Regions from separate parts of the Rhizobium indigoferae genome, predicted to be linked through region 2. Evidence: predicted binding sites of a transcription regulator. Region 2 holds the regulator's gene; each other region holds the start of a gene.
The links. Region 2 encodes LexA, which represses DNA repair genes until DNA is damaged. Its sites were predicted from a motif close to TGTTCNNNNTGTGTTCNG; they were not measured.

Region 1 (3,578 bases), on a different replicon from region 2:
GGAGAAGAAGGTGCCGCGCAGGTTGGTAGCGATCAGCGCGTCGAACTCGTCTGCTTCCGTGACAGCCAAGGGCTTGAATTCGCCAAGCACGCCGGCGTTGGCAAACAGGGCATCCAGCTTTCCGAAGCGGGCTATCGTTGTCTGGACGGCCCTGGCAACCGCCTCGTTGTCGGCGATATCGCAGACAATCGCAATGGCTGTGCCGCCGGCGGCCTCGATTTCCGACCGCAATTGGCTGATGGGCTCGGGCCGGCGTCCAACGAGAGCGACCTGGCCACCCTCTTCGACCAGTCGAAGCGCGGCGGCCCGCCCCATGCCAGTTCCCGCTCCCGTAATGAGGATCGCTTTTCCCGTGAATCTGTTCTGCGCCATGTCGTGCTCCTTGGTTACAGCGTCACGGCAGTTGTAATTTCGCTGACTAATATGGATAATTGCGGTAATTCTATCATCATTTAAAAGTGGTGCTATCAAATGAGCCTATTTCGTTCCATGCAGGTGTTCGTGACAACGGTGCAAGAGGGCTCGATGAGCGCCGCCTCCGGCAAGCTCGGGATGTCGCCGGCAATGGTTGGGCAGCATGTGGCAGCGCTGGAGGAACGGCTCGGAACCCGTCTTCTGAACAGAACCACGCGCCGTCAAAGCTTGACCGATTTCGGCGCCAGCTATGTCGAACAGTGCCGAGATATTCTGGAGCGCGTGGCCATCGCGGATCAGGATGCCGAGGCATTGCAGACAGAGCCTCGCGGCAAGCTGAAGATGACGGCGCCGACGACGTTTGGCGCAGAGGTCTTGATGCCGAGATTGCAGCGCTACCGCGAACTTGCCCCGGACGTCACGCTCGATATCACCTTGACGGATCGCAATGTCGATGTTGTCGACGAAGGGTTCGATATTGCTTTCCGGATCGGCGAACTGCCCGATAGCCGCCTGATCGCACGCCGTCTTGCCCCTTACCGGATGATGATCTGTGCGGCGCCGGATTACCTTGCACGAAGGGGCAATCCAGACCATCCAAGGGATCTGGCCCACCATGATGCCATCGGGTTCGCCCCGGCGGCACGATCGCCATGGAAGCTGGCGAAAGGTGACGATAGGGTCGAAGTCGTTCCGCAAATGTCGATCACCGTTAATAGCGGCCAAGCCGTCCGCGTGGCCGGACGCGCTGGCCTGGGAGTGATCATGCAGCCGTCCATTCTCCTGAGTACGGATGTCGAGGCGGGCCTGCTCGTTCAACTCTTCCCAGACTGGCAGCTGCGTGAACGACCGATGTCACTTGTCTATCATCGCGACCGCCGCATGACGCCGCGCCTGCGCAGCATCATCTCGTTTGCCATTTCAGAATTCGGCGCGACATCCGAACGGCGGGAAGATCCTCGTTCCTAGCGTCCGGTCTTGGCTCGCGTACCGGTCAGCGCGCTGCTTCGGACAAACCGATGGGCCACCGTTTTCGGCATAGACCAAAGGGCTTTTACAATGAGCGGACTCGCTCCTCCGCTTAGTGGCTGCGGCCTTTACGCCCGAATGAAGGGGCAACGATCGAGTCCAATGCGGCGATCGACATGTGGCTGGAACCGGGGCCCCGCTTGGAACGTTTAGAGAACGCATTCAGGAGGCCGCTATGAGTGATAATCCGAAAACCACGACATCGTCCAATACACAGAAGGATCCCGACGATTGGGTCAGCGGCGACGAGCCGATGACCGGCGCGCAGCGGTCCTACCTGAAGACCTTGTCCGAACAAGCGCACCAGGCAGACGCTTATGCCGAGGATCTGACCAAGGCGGAAGCGTCCAAGAGGATCGACGAACTAAAGCAGTCGCTCGATTTGAAATGAGCGGCCGCCTGGTGATAACCAGCTGGTCGAGGCCGAAAGCCGAAGGCAGAACATTTGCGCCCCGCAGCATATTGATCGCGACGGCGAAATGACGAGTCCATGTCAGACCCGCAACTCAGCGAACCACCTCGGCGTGAGTTGCGGTGTGCAGAGGACTTAAGCCGTTAGCCAGCGTGGTGATCGCATCGACGATCCTGGTTCCGGCGACGGCCTGGTAGTAGATCTCAGTCACCCGAAACCGACCGTCGACGCCTTTGCATTGGACGATGACGTCGATCGCGATCTTCAGCATCTCGCGTATGTTTCGTTCCAGGTCCCGGCCGCCTTCGGACTCCTTCACCAGCAGTGTCAGCTGCTCGAATGCAAGCCTGGCGTTCCGTTGCACGCGGGACGGCGCCTCCGTAGGACCCATCGCTGGTGGGAATTTGCCAGCTGCGGCCGAACATGCCGCCAGCTGATTATGTTCGAAGCCTCGACAAACCCCACAATCGCATCATCTCTGCTGGAGCTGAGATTTCTACCGGAATCACGTACGGGTCTCCAGATCGTAGCGCGGTGACGCTCTTGCGCTTCTTGATCGGAAGCCCGTGGCCCATGTTGCTCACCGAATAGAGGGCCACCTTCAACTCGTTTGTGACTTTCCACGACTGCAACCTGCCCCATGGCTTCTCCTCCAAACGGCCGCTGTTTTCTGCGATGCCTTGGACTTCGAGCCATTGAGCAACACAGGCGAGCGCATTGACGGGCTTGACTACCCGGTCTTCCATGCCCTGCCAGATGGTTATCGCAGGCCATGCCTTGGCTTCCGGGGAAATCTCAGCGATGGGTCGTCCCCATCCGCCTAGTGGCGGCATCGCACCTGACTTCATCGCGCGCAGGGCCGACATCGCGTCACGGGCAGATCCGAATGGCATGCCGGCGATGATCGCGGCGCCGGCAAACAAGGAGGGATAGTTAGCGACAAGGGCGCCCGTCATCGCCCCGCCGGCCGACAGCCCAGCGACGAAGATCCTCGAACGGTCAATGCGATGTCGCTCACATATGTGCTCGATCATCTGCTTGATTGAACGCACCTCGCCGCGGTCTCGAGCCACCGCGCTTGGTCGAAACCAGTTGAAGCAATTTTGCGAATTGTTTGCTCTCTTCTGCTGCGGATAAAGAAGAACGAAACCGCGTTCTTTCGCGAGCTTGGAGAAGCCGGCCGCGGCATCCAGACCTTCGGGAGTCTGATGACAGCCATGAAGCAAGACGACAAGAGCGGGGTTCTTCGGCAGCCGCGTCGTCGGGACGAAGGATTTCATCACCAGGCGGCCCGGATTGCTTCCAAACGCGGTTGTCTCGATCAAAGTCGGTTTCGCGGGACGGGATGTTGAACGTTTCGTTCTGCTTCGGGTCGTTTCGACAGCTTTTGCGATCCGCTTGCTGATCTTCTTTTGGGCTCTGAGGGCCTTTAATAGCGATCTGCCGAAACTGAGCTTCATAGATCAAGGTTCTCAACCTGCGATAGGAGCGTTCGCAGACCCGGCTGTGCGGCGTCGCGCACGGCGTCCCTCAGCGAGAACCACTGTGTCTTACGGATGCTCTTCTCCGGAAACTTGTCCGCGATCCTCGACACCTGGAGGAGATGGACGGCCACATGGTAGCGGTTGGGACTCGTGTCCTTGCGATACGAAAACCAACCGAACACGGTCTTGTCGACGATGCCTACCACTCCGGCTTCCTCGAAGGCCTCTCTCAGCGCCGC
Region 2 (3,578 bases):
GCCTTCATCATGATGGCGATCATGTTGATTGCCGTCTTCTTCGACCGGCCGTCGATCAGCCTGCGCAATGTCGCTCTCTCGGCGCTCGTCATTCTCGCCATTTCACCGTCCGAGGTCTTGGGTCCGAGCTTCCAGATGTCCTTTGCTGCGACATTGGCGTTGGTATCTGGCTACCAGCTGTGGAAGGACCGGCGCGTCCGCGAAAACGCTTTCCTGAAGCTGCCGGTGTTTCGGCCCGTCGTTACGGTTGCGGGTTTCTTCGGCGGCGTCTTCCTGACCTCGCTGATCGGCGGCTTTTCCACCGCGCTGTTTTCGATCGAGCATTTTCATCGCCTGACTGCCTATGGCCTGCCGGCAAACCTCGCGACGATGCCGATCATCTCCTTCATCATCATGCCGGCCGGGTTGCTGGCGATGCTGCTCATGCCTTTCGGTCTGGATGTTTTGCCTTGGAAGGTCGTCGGATTCGGCCTCGATCTGGTGATCGCGATCGCAAAGACGGTGTCCGGCTGGGGTGGCGACATCGGCATCGGCCGCTTGCCCGCTTGGTATTTCGCGATAGCCGTCGCAGGCTTTCTGCTGCTGACGCTGCTCCGCACCCGGCTGCGCCATATCGGCACGTCGATCATCGCGATCTCGACGCTCGTCCTCTTGCTTCTGCCGGTTCCCCGGCCGCCGGATCTGGCGATTTCGGAGGATGGTGGTCTCGTCGCAATCGTCGAGGCGGGGGCCATGGCTTCCAACCGTGAAAGACCGCCGGATTTCATCTTCGACCAGGCAGAGAGCGCTGGTCCTGCCGACGCATCACCCGCCGAAGATCTGGATGGTCCTGCTATCCCGCCGGAGGGAGAAGACCGCCGCGTCAGGCTTTCCCGCGATCAGCAGAACGAAGCAAGGTCGGCGATGCGGGCGGCTGCAGCTGGTGGTGAAGCAAACCGCTTTTCCTGCGTCAAGAAGGCCTGGTGCATATCAAGGCTTGGCAATGGTCACGTGGTTGCTGTCATCGACAATGCCGCCTATCTCGGTCCGGCATGCGACGCGGCCGATATCGTCGTGACGTCGGTCCGCCTGCGCTTCAACAGCTGCCGCTCAGGGGCGACGCTCTTCACCGGCGAAACGCTGCGCAGGACCGGTTCCGTCGAGTTGCGGTTCGCCGACGCCGGCCTGGAGGTCGCAACCGCATTCGATGCATTGTCGCGGCCATGGATGCTGCATCGCGCCTATGACTGGCGCAGCAACAGTTTTGCCGAATCCAGAATGCCTGATGTCAGTGATAGCGGCGAATGAGGCCGACGAGCTTGCCCTGAACCTTGACGCGGTCCGGCCCGAAAATCCGGGTCTCGTAAGCCGGGTTGGCCGCCTCCAGCGCGATCGAGGCGCCTTTGCGGCGGAAGCGTTTGAGTGTCGCTTCTTCGTCGTCGACGAGAGCAACGACGATGTCACCAGGACTTGCGGTGCTGCCGTTGCGAATAATCACGGTGTCGCCGTCGAAGATGCCGGCGTCGATCATCGAATCGCCCTTGACCTCGAGCGCATAATGTTCACCGGAACCGAGCATGTCGGCCGGAACGACGATGTCGTGGGTGTTGTTCTGGATCGCCGAGATCGGAACACCGGCGGCGATACGGCCCATGACCGGCACGGAGACCGAGTTGCCGTTGTCGGCGACGGGTTTTGCGGGAGCAGGAGTGGCGACCGGCTGCGGCTTGCCAAGGCTGCCCTCGATGACGCTGGGCGAAAAGCCGCGCCGGGGCTGAATGCTGGGGCTGTAGGCCTCCGGAAGCTTGATAACCTCTAGCGCGCGGGCGCGGTTCGGTAGGCGGCGAATGAAGCCACGTTCCTCGAGCGCCGTAATCAGCCGGTGAATCCCGGACTTGGAAGCGAGGTCCAGGGCATCCTTCATTTCGTCGAAAGATGGCGGAACGCCGGATTCCTTCATGCGCTCATGAATGAAAAGGAGAAGCTCCTGTTGTTTGCGCGTGAGCATCGACGTTGTGACCTCGTGATTGAAACAAATCCAGAACAGACACTATATGTTCCATATGTGTTCCGCAAGTAGCTAAATTTCCGTAAAACTTGGCGCCAACTCGTTGAGATTTTTATTTTCATTCGCCGGATTGGGACACATGTCTTGCATTGAGGGGCGCGCCATCGCACATCTCTTGCCGTTTCCAGGAGAGGATATCATGAACGAGCGTTCCGCCAAGCCGCACCCGCTGGATCATGTGGTGCTGCCCGTCGTCAATATCGATCTGGCGCGCGAGAGGCTTGGCAAGCTCGGCTTCACCGTTGCCGCCGATGCACGCCATCCCTTCGGAACGGAAAACGCCTGCGTCTTTTTTGCCGACAAGACCTATCTGGAGCCGCTCGGGATTGCGAGTGTCGAGGAGAGCGAGGCCTCAGCGCGGCAAGGCAATGTTTTCACGGCCCGCAACCGGGCCTTCCGCTTCCGCTGCGGCGAGGAGGGGCTTTCGGGGCTTGCTTTCGGCAGTAAGGATGCCGGCGTCGATCATCAGAACTTCGTCGGCAACGGATCGAGCGCCGGCGAGATGCTGCAGTTCACCCGGCCGATGAGGATGCCGGACGGTTCTGAGAGCATCGCCGGCTTCAAGCTGGCTTTTGCCGGCGACCTGCGAGCGCCCGATCTGTTCCTTTTCAGCGTCGAGCGCGTCAATCCGCTGCCGGCCGACCGCGGCGCGCTGGAGACGCATGCCAATGGCGTCACCGGCATTGCCGAGATCGCGCTCTGCGCGCCTGATGCTGCCGCATTCGGAGCCTTCGTCGGCCTTGCCGTGGCGCAGGCGGCAGTCGAGAAAACCGGTTTTGGCGTTAATATTGCTGCGTCGAACGCGAAAATCAGCCTGATGACGCCGGAAGGGCTGGAAGCCTATTTCGAGATCGCCGGCTCATCCGCCGATCGCGGCCTGCGTGGCCGGGCAATCCTCTTCATTGTCGCCGATCTTGCCGTGACAGAAGCGCATTTGGCTGCTAACGGGGTGACATACACGCGCAAGAACAATCGCATTCTGGTGAAGCCCGCGCCCGGGCAGGGCACGCTCTTCGCCTTCGAGGAGACACGATGAGCACTGAGACGAATTCCGAAGTCAAGATCGGCGAAGGCCAAGGCCAGGTCACCTTTTCCAATACCGGCCGCCTGTCGCTGATTGCCGGTCCCTGCCAGATGGAGAGCCGCGACCACGCCTTCATGGTTGCCGGTACGCTGAAAGAGCTTTGCGCAAAGCTCGGCATCGGCCTCGTTTACAAGAGCTCTTTCGACAAGGCGAACCGCACCTCTCTTTCGGCTGAACGCGGCATCGGGATCGAAAAGGGCATGGAGGTCTTTGCTGACCTCAAGAAGGAATTCGGCTTTCCTGTCCTGACCGACGTTCATACCGCCGAGCAATGTGCGGAGGTGGCAAAGGTCGTCGACGTCCTGCAGATCCCGGCCTTCCTTTGCCGCCAGACCGACCTTCTCATCGCCGCCGCCAAGACCGGCCGCGTCGTCAATGTCAAGAAGGGCCAGTTCCTCGCTCCCTGGGATATGAAGAACGTCCTGAAGAAGCTCAACGCCAGCGGCA
Region 3 (3,578 bases), on a different replicon from region 2:
GCCACCCGCGAATTCGTGCAAGGCGCCATATGCCAGACCGCCGCCCGGAAGCACCCCGTCTATTTCGGAGACCCCGAAAGCAAGGCAGCCAACCTTCCTCGTCGAACCGCCCTCGAGAGAGGCTATGCGGTCGCGTAGATCGGTAATTACCCTGTTGCGGGCAGCAGTTATCATTCACGCGTCCCTTGAAGGCCGTGTTGGAGTTTCGACTTCATGTCGTTCGAATGCAGATGTTCTCTATCTGTTCCGATGGGCTCGAAGAGTCAAGCAACCGAGAATAGGAATATTATCTCTCAACTTTAGGGAACCAAGAGATTCGCTTTGCGAATCATGGCCATGGGCCAATTGCGGCGATTTGGTCGAGCGGAAATAAATTTTGTCGGATTGGCAACTCACCCTCCGCCGGTTGGCATTTGGCAAATCCATCGGGTACGATGCTCGCAGTGTTCACGGGAATGGTCGCCGCGAATGTGCAATCTGTACCGCATGGAAGACAAGGATTGGGTTGCCAAGTGGGCTCAGGACGCCGAGAGCATGATCAATCTCATGCCGGCGTACCAAATGAACCCGGATCAGATGGGGCCGATCGTGCGCAATACGGCCGATGGAAGAAAGCAGCTGGTGCATGTGCGCTGGGGTCTGCCCTCCCCACTATTCGCTCTCAAGAAAGAAGCTGAAAAGAAGGCCGAAAAACTGCGCGCCAAGGGCAAGGAGGTCGACTTCGATGCCTTGCTGCGTGAGCAGGTGGATGGCGGCACCACGAATGTTCGTACTCTCAATTTTCCGCACTGGAAGCGTTGGTTTGGTGTCGAGCATCGCTGCCTTGTCCCTGTGACCAGCTTCGCGGAGCCCGATCCAGCCAGCAAGGAAGAGGGCGGCAGGACCCCAAACGCCTGGTTCGCGCTCGATGAAAGCAAGCCCCTGATGTTCTTTGCAGGCATCCATGTCCCACAATGGACGAGCGTGCGGAAGGTCAAGGACGGACTGACAACCGATGACCTCTACGGTTTCCTGACCACCGATCCGAATAACCTGGTGAAGCCAATTCATGAGAAGGCCATGCCGGTCCTCCTGCTGACAAAGGAAGAGACCGATGTTTGGATGCGCGCGCCATGGGACGAGGCCAAGGCGCTTGGCCGTCCGCTCCCCGACGATGCGCTGATCATAGCATCCAGGGAGCCTTACGGCTCAACGATCGTAACAAAGGCCGGAGACCCGGTCGCCCAGCCGAGCCTTTTCTGAGCCTGGACCGGTCAAAAGCAGCTCGATCCACACCGGTGCATGATCACTTGTGTGGTCCCAGCCTCTGACCGACTTGTCGACCTTGGCCTGCTTGAGATCGTCAGCAAGTGCGGGGCTTAGCAGGAAGTGATCGATCCGCAGCCCTGCGTCGCGGGCAAAGGCATTTCGGAAATATTTCCAGAATGTGTAGATCCGCTCATCGGGATGAAGGTGCCGCACCGCGTCCGTCCAGCCCTGCTCAACGAGCGCGGCGTAGGCCGCTTTCACCTCCGGTCGGAACGGCGCATCGTCCCGCCACCGTTCAGGTTTGTAGACGTCGAGGTCAATCGGCATGACATTGAAGTCGCCGACGAGCGCGACGGGAATGTCTAGCTCGAGCAGTTCGGCCGCATAGTGATGCAGCCGTTCGAACCAGCGCAGCTTATAGTCGAACTTCGGACCGGGAGCAGGATTGCCATTGGGCAGATAGAGGCAACCGATGATCACTCCATCGATGGCCGCCTCGATGTAGCGGCTATGCGTGTCATCCGGATCGCCGAGCAGGCCACGCCGCGTTTCGAGCGGATCCTGTCCACGCACTAGAATGGCTACTCCATTCCAAGATTTCTGGCCATGCCAGATCGCTCCGTAGCCGGCGCGCTCAAGTTCTCGACGCGGAAACTTGTTGTCTGGGGCTTTCAATTCCTGCAGGCACACGACATCTGGCTGCGCCTCATCGAGCCATCGCAGCAGCACGTCAAGGCGGCCGTTGATACCGTTGACATTGTATGTGGCGAGTTTCACCGACGGTCAGCGCTTGCGATCATTGGACTGTTCTCCTGCTGTTATTGTCACAGGATCAGAACGCCTTGGCGGGCCAGTAGTTTCACCGCATTCAGGACCCGGTAACTCCGATTGTTGATATCGCGGCGAAGGCTGCTATGTTCTCTCTTTGTTTCGGTGTAAAACCTTCAAAAGGAGGCGCCGAACCCGCAGCCCTTCTCGTTGAAGCCGCCATGAACGACTTGAGCAACATCCCGGTCCGGAAAATCGTCCACATCGACATGGACGCATTTTACGCGTCGGTCGAACAGCGCGACAATCCGGAACTCCGCGGCAAGCCGCTCGCCGTCGGCGGATCGGCCGCACGCGGCGTGGTGGCTGCAGCAAGCTATGAGGCGCGGGCCTTTGGTGTCCATTCGGCTATGCCGTCGGTCACCGCAAAACGGAAATGCCCGGACCTGATTTTCGTGCCGCCGCGCTTCGACGTCTATAAGGCGGTTTCCCAGCAAATCCGCGAAATCTTCGCCGAATACACGCCGCTGATCGAGCCGCTATCCCTCGACGAGGCCTATCTCGATGTGACGGAAAACCTGAAAGGCATGGAGATCGCCACCGAGATTGCGAAGGAAATCCGGGCCAAGATCAAGCAGGTCACCGGGCTCAACGCCTCAGCCGGCATTTCCTACAACAAGTTTCTCGCCAAAATGGCCAGTGACCTGAACAAGCCCAACGGCCAGGCCGTCATTACGCCGAAGAATGGGCCAGGCTTTGTCGAAACCCTGCCCGTCAAGAAATTCCATGGTGTCGGGCCAGCGACGGCCGAGCGCATGCGTAAATTCGGCATCGAAACCGGGCTCGATCTGAAATCGAAGTCGCTCATCTTCCTGCAGGAGCATTTCGGAAAGTCCGGTCCTTATTTCTATGGCATTGCCCGCGGCATTGACGAGCGGCAAGTCAAACCCGACCGGATCCGCAAATCAGTGGGAGCAGAAGACACATTCGTCGAGGATATCGATGATCTCGAACGCGCGACGGCCGAGCTGAAGCCACTTGCCAAGAAGGTGTGGGGCTACTGCGAGGCGCAGGGCATCAGCGGCAAGACCGTAACCGTGAAAATCAAATACTCTGACTTCACCCAGGCGACCCGCAGTCGGACCAGCATTATTCCTTGTTCGGGACACATGGACGTGCTCGACGCCGCATCCGAACTTCTGGCGAGCGTTTACCCATTCAAGCGATCCGTGCGTCTTTTGGGCGTGACGCTATCATCCCTGACAAACGATCGAAGCGACGATGCGCAAAGTCGGCAGCAACTCGATCTTAATTTGTGACCATGAAGGTCCGAAACGACAGACAGAGTCCAGAACATGCGTAGTTCCCGCATTCGCGTCATCGATCTCGAAACCGCAGGCAACGGGCCGAACGACGTATGTGAAATCGGCTGGCAGGACGTCGTCCTTGGACTGGATGAGCGGTGGCGCCTGGGTGATGAACGAGGCGCGTTGCTGATCAATCCCGGCCGTCCGATCTCGCCTGAGACGATGGCAATCCACCACATCATGGACGTCCAGGTC
Region 4 (3,578 bases), 1.5 Mb from region 2:
CTCGGCCATCAGGTCGAGCGTCTTCTGCGCCGTCGACGGCCCGACGCCCGGCAGGATCTGCATCAGCCGGAAGCCCGCCACACGGTCGCGCGGGTTCTGCGCGAAGCGAAGGGCGGCCAGCATGTCCTTCACATGCGCGCTGTCGAGAAACTTCAGCCCGCCGAATTTGACGAAGGGAATGTTGCGCCGAGTCAACTCGACCTCCAGCGGCCCGCTGTGGTGCGAGGCGCGGAAGAGCACGGCCTGCTGCTTGAGCGTGAGGCCTTCCTCGCGGTTGTCGAGCACCATGTCGGCGACGTAGCGCGCCTGCTCGGCCTCGTCGCGCACCGTGACGAGGCGCGGCCTCTCGGATGATTGCCGCTCGGTCCAGAGATTCTTGGTGAAGCGCTCCGAGGCGAGATCGATGACGGCGTTGGCGGCGGCGAGGATCGGCTGCGTCGAGCGGTAGTTGCGGTCGAGCGTGACGATATTGGCGGCCGGGCTGAAGGCGGCCGGAAAATCGAGGATATTGCGCACCGTCGCGGCGCGGAAGGAATAGATCGACTGCGCATCGTCACCGACGACGGTTAGCCCCTGGCCGCCGGGCTTCAGCGCCAGCAGGATCGAGGCCTGCAGCCGGTTGGTGTCCTGATATTCATCAACGAGCACATGGTCGAAGCGGCTGCCGATATCCTCGGCAATGACAGCCTCGCCGACCATCTGCGCCCAGTAGAGCAGCAGATCGTCGTAGTCGAGCACGTTCTGGCTCTGCTTGGCCTCGACATAGCTGGCGAAAAGTTCGCGCAACTGTTTTTCCCACGCCGCGCACCAGGGAAAGACGTCGCGCAGCACGAGGTCGAGCGCGGTCTCCGAATTCACCGCCCGGGAATAGATGGCAAGGCAGGTGCCCTTTGTGGGAAAACGGCTTTCCGTCTTTGAGAAACCGAGGTCGTGCCGGATCAGGTTCATCAGATCGGCGCTGTCTTCGCGGTCGTGGATGGTGAAATCCGGGTCGAGGCCGATCTGCTGGGCATAATCGCGCAACAGCCGCGCGCCGATGCCATGGAAGGTGCCGGACCAGGAAAGCGCATCCGCCATGACGCCGGCATTCGCACCAAGCACATCGCGGCAGATGCGCTCGACGCGCCGCGCCATCTCGGCGGCTGCCCGGCGCGAGAAGGTCATCAGCAGGATGCGGCGGGGATCGGCGCCCTTGACGATCAGATGAGCGACCCGATGCGCCAAGGTATTCGTCTTGCCCGAGCCGGCGCCGGCAATGACCAGCAGCGGCCCGGCAATATGGCTGCCGTCGATGAGCGTGCCGTGCTCGACGGCCATGCGCTGCTGCGGATTGAGCTTTTCGAGATACATCCAGCCGTCCGGTCGGGCTCCCGCAGAATCACTGGGGAATGATTAGATGTTCCTTGAATGTTCGCGATTGCCGTCCCTGTCAAGCGATCTGGCGCGCGAGCAACAGCTCAGTCGGGGAAATCCGGACCGACTACGCGCCGCACCAGCTTCAGGCTGCGGTCGGGCTGAAGGATATAGGTTTCCTCCACGCGCTGTCCCGTCCCGTTGTAGAACTGGTTGTAGACGGCGCTGCCGACCGGCGACTTGGTGAGCTTCGTTCGCGGCTGGCCGCCATAGGTAATGCTGCCGGGAATGGGGTCCAGCGCCGGCGTATCGGCCGAAGAGCAGCCGGCAAGCAATGCCCCGGCAAACAAGGCAGGCAGAAGCGCTTTCATCGTCATCATCCCTCTTTCGACTGCAGCCAGATATGGAAGCCGCCGCACCTTTCGCCAAGGGTAGCCCATGCCACCGCGCAGGTATCGCTGTCGAGCAGGCTCTTCTTTTCCGCGGGACGCAACGAAATGCGCACCTGCGGCGTTAACAGACATCAACCAACATCAGGAAACGTTCACGGTGCTCGGCTTTCCAGCATTCACGGGGCATGACGAGCCCGGCCGGCAGGGCCACAGCGATGCCGCGACGCGCGCCTCGGTGGAAAGCGCCCTTCATGCGGCCGCCGATTTCGAAGCCGGCGAAATCACCGTCAGCATATCGGGCTCCTATCTCATCCTGGAGGGTTTCGTGCGCCGGCGGGGCGATGTCGAGCGGGCGATCGAGATCGCCGAGGGCGTCGTCGGGCGAGGCTATGTGCGTGGTCGCCTGCTGCGACGCTGAAGTCTTGAGAATGGGATGCCGCGCCGGTTCGCGCGCTCATGTCTTTGCGATGCATGAAGGGAACCAAAACACCCTCCCACGTGTTGAAAGGCCGGACCTAAACGCTGGAGACCCCCATGCAGTCGCTTCTTCGCATCTCTGCAATGACCTTGATAACAGGCGGTGTCTTTGCCGGCTCCGCCCATGCCTCGCTGGAAACCGGCACGAATTATTCCGCTTTGCCGAAGGACGAGATAGCCCTCAACGAATATACCGGGACCGTCGCCTGCACGCCGGCAGATCCTCAGTATTTGCCGTCCTTCATCCGCGCGGCGGATGGCACGATCATTGGTGTCGGTTATGTCGAAGTGGAGAATGAGGGCGGCGCGGACTGCTGAAACATCCGCTTTGCTCGGACGAGGCTCGCCTGCGTTTTCGCAGAGGTGACGAGCCTCTAACCATCATCATGAAGGCTGGCCATCTTCTATGAAGACCCCCGTACCGGGCGCAACACCTGTTGCAACAAAACCCGGCGCGAGTTCGATGCAGGGTTAAGTAAAATTAAAGCATTGCCCTGTTCCGGCACGTTCCGTTTACGAACGACCTGATGCGGCCTGGAAATCCTGACCGAAGTGCAGCGCATAACCCCGAAAATCGGAATCGATTTTCGGAAAGGATTATGCGCCAGTTCAATGAAGCTTCAGCTTCGCCTCTTCGGCTGCCGCCAGAAACTCGGCTCTCGCCTCTTCCACGCTCTTGCGCCCGTCGAGCGCTGCCCGGCAGGTGCTGCGGGCCTTGATATAACGAAGCCCGCGCACACTCGGCCAGAGATCCGCCAGGCACTTCAGCGCATCGAACGGACCATTGACCGTTCGCGCATCGGCATTTTCGAAACCAACCTTGACCGGGCTGTTCCATCTTTCAGTTGCCATCGACGCTCCTCCACGATTTTCGACAGAAATGAGCGCAACATCTCCCAGTTCCTCCGGGGAGACTCTGCGATAGCTAATACTCTAGCGCGATTTTCACCGTCGGCAAATGGGCGGATCGTCACTGATGCCGCGACGAATGGTTTCGCCTCGACCCATGACAGGAAAGCCTATGGACGCCAACTGATGAGAAACGCCAACTTATAAGGTGTTTTCGCCGGGAAGGGTGGAGTCGAGATGGACTGTCTTTTCAAGAAAACTGGTGCTGCCGAGTGGGATTGAACCACCGACCTCACCCTTACCAAGGGTGTGCTCTACCACTGAGCTACGGCAGCAGGACCAGACCGCGCGAGCCGGGTGGCTCAATCGCGAGAACGGGGGGCTATTGCCACAGCTTGGCGGCCAGCGCAAGCTGCAAATTCCAACTTCGCGTCGATTGCGGCGAAGGGCCTTTTGGATCGGCGCGAATTCAGCTAATCCTGTTCCCATGAACGAAAAGACCGAAAC

Region 1: U5G49_RS26540 (DUF3072 domain-containing protein) is a predicted target of LexA. The motif match lies at 1,585-1,602, and genes of this name have one in related genera.
Region 3: dinB (DNA polymerase IV) is a predicted target of LexA. The motif match lies at 2,164-2,181, and genes of this name have one in related genera.
Region 4: U5G49_RS01215 (ATP-dependent helicase) is a predicted target of LexA. The motif match lies at 1,398-1,415, and genes of this name have one in related genera.

What each region holds. Positions count from the first base shown of each region.
Region 1 is NZ_CP140637.1:1,501-5,078, forward strand. Features, by position in the region: gene U5G49_RS26530 (SDR family NAD(P)-dependent oxidoreductase) at 1-372, opposite strand, end outside; gene U5G49_RS26535 (LysR family transcriptional regulator) at 472-1,383, shown strand; gene U5G49_RS26540 (DUF3072 domain-containing protein) at 1,619-1,834, shown strand; partial or broken gene U5G49_RS26545 (hypothetical protein) at 1,950-2,210, opposite strand; gene U5G49_RS26550 (extracellular catalytic domain type 1 short-chain-length polyhydroxyalkanoate depolymerase) at 2,293-3,315, opposite strand; gene U5G49_RS26555 (NUDIX hydrolase) at 3,312-3,578, opposite strand, start outside.
Region 2 is NZ_CP140635.1:1,756,238-1,759,815, forward strand. Features, by position in the region: partial or broken gene U5G49_RS09040 (ComEC/Rec2 family competence protein) at 1-1,287, shown strand, start outside; gene lexA (transcriptional repressor LexA) at 1,268-1,987, opposite strand; gene U5G49_RS09050 (VOC family protein) at 2,187-3,083, shown strand; gene kdsA (3-deoxy-8-phosphooctulonate synthase) at 3,080-3,578, shown strand, end outside.
Region 3 is NZ_CP140637.1:1,227,643-1,231,220, forward strand. Features, by position in the region: gene U5G49_RS32455 (ImuA family protein) at 1-174, opposite strand, end outside; gene U5G49_RS32460 (SOS response-associated peptidase family protein) at 469-1,242, shown strand; gene xth (exodeoxyribonuclease III) at 1,189-2,025, opposite strand; gene dinB (DNA polymerase IV) at 2,238-3,335, shown strand; gene U5G49_RS32475 (exonuclease domain-containing protein) at 3,372-3,578, shown strand, end outside.
Region 4 is NZ_CP140635.1:238,323-241,900, forward strand. Features, by position in the region: gene U5G49_RS01215 (ATP-dependent helicase) at 1-1,350, opposite strand, end outside; gene U5G49_RS01220 (PQQ-binding-like beta-propeller repeat protein) at 1,458-1,724, opposite strand; gene U5G49_RS01225 (BON domain-containing protein) at 1,903-2,163, shown strand; gene U5G49_RS01230 (hypothetical protein) at 2,280-2,540, shown strand; gene U5G49_RS01235 (DUF982 domain-containing protein) at 2,832-3,074, opposite strand; tRNA gene U5G49_RS01240 (tRNA-Thr) at 3,332-3,406, opposite strand; gene U5G49_RS01245 (hypothetical protein) at 3,559-3,578, shown strand, end outside.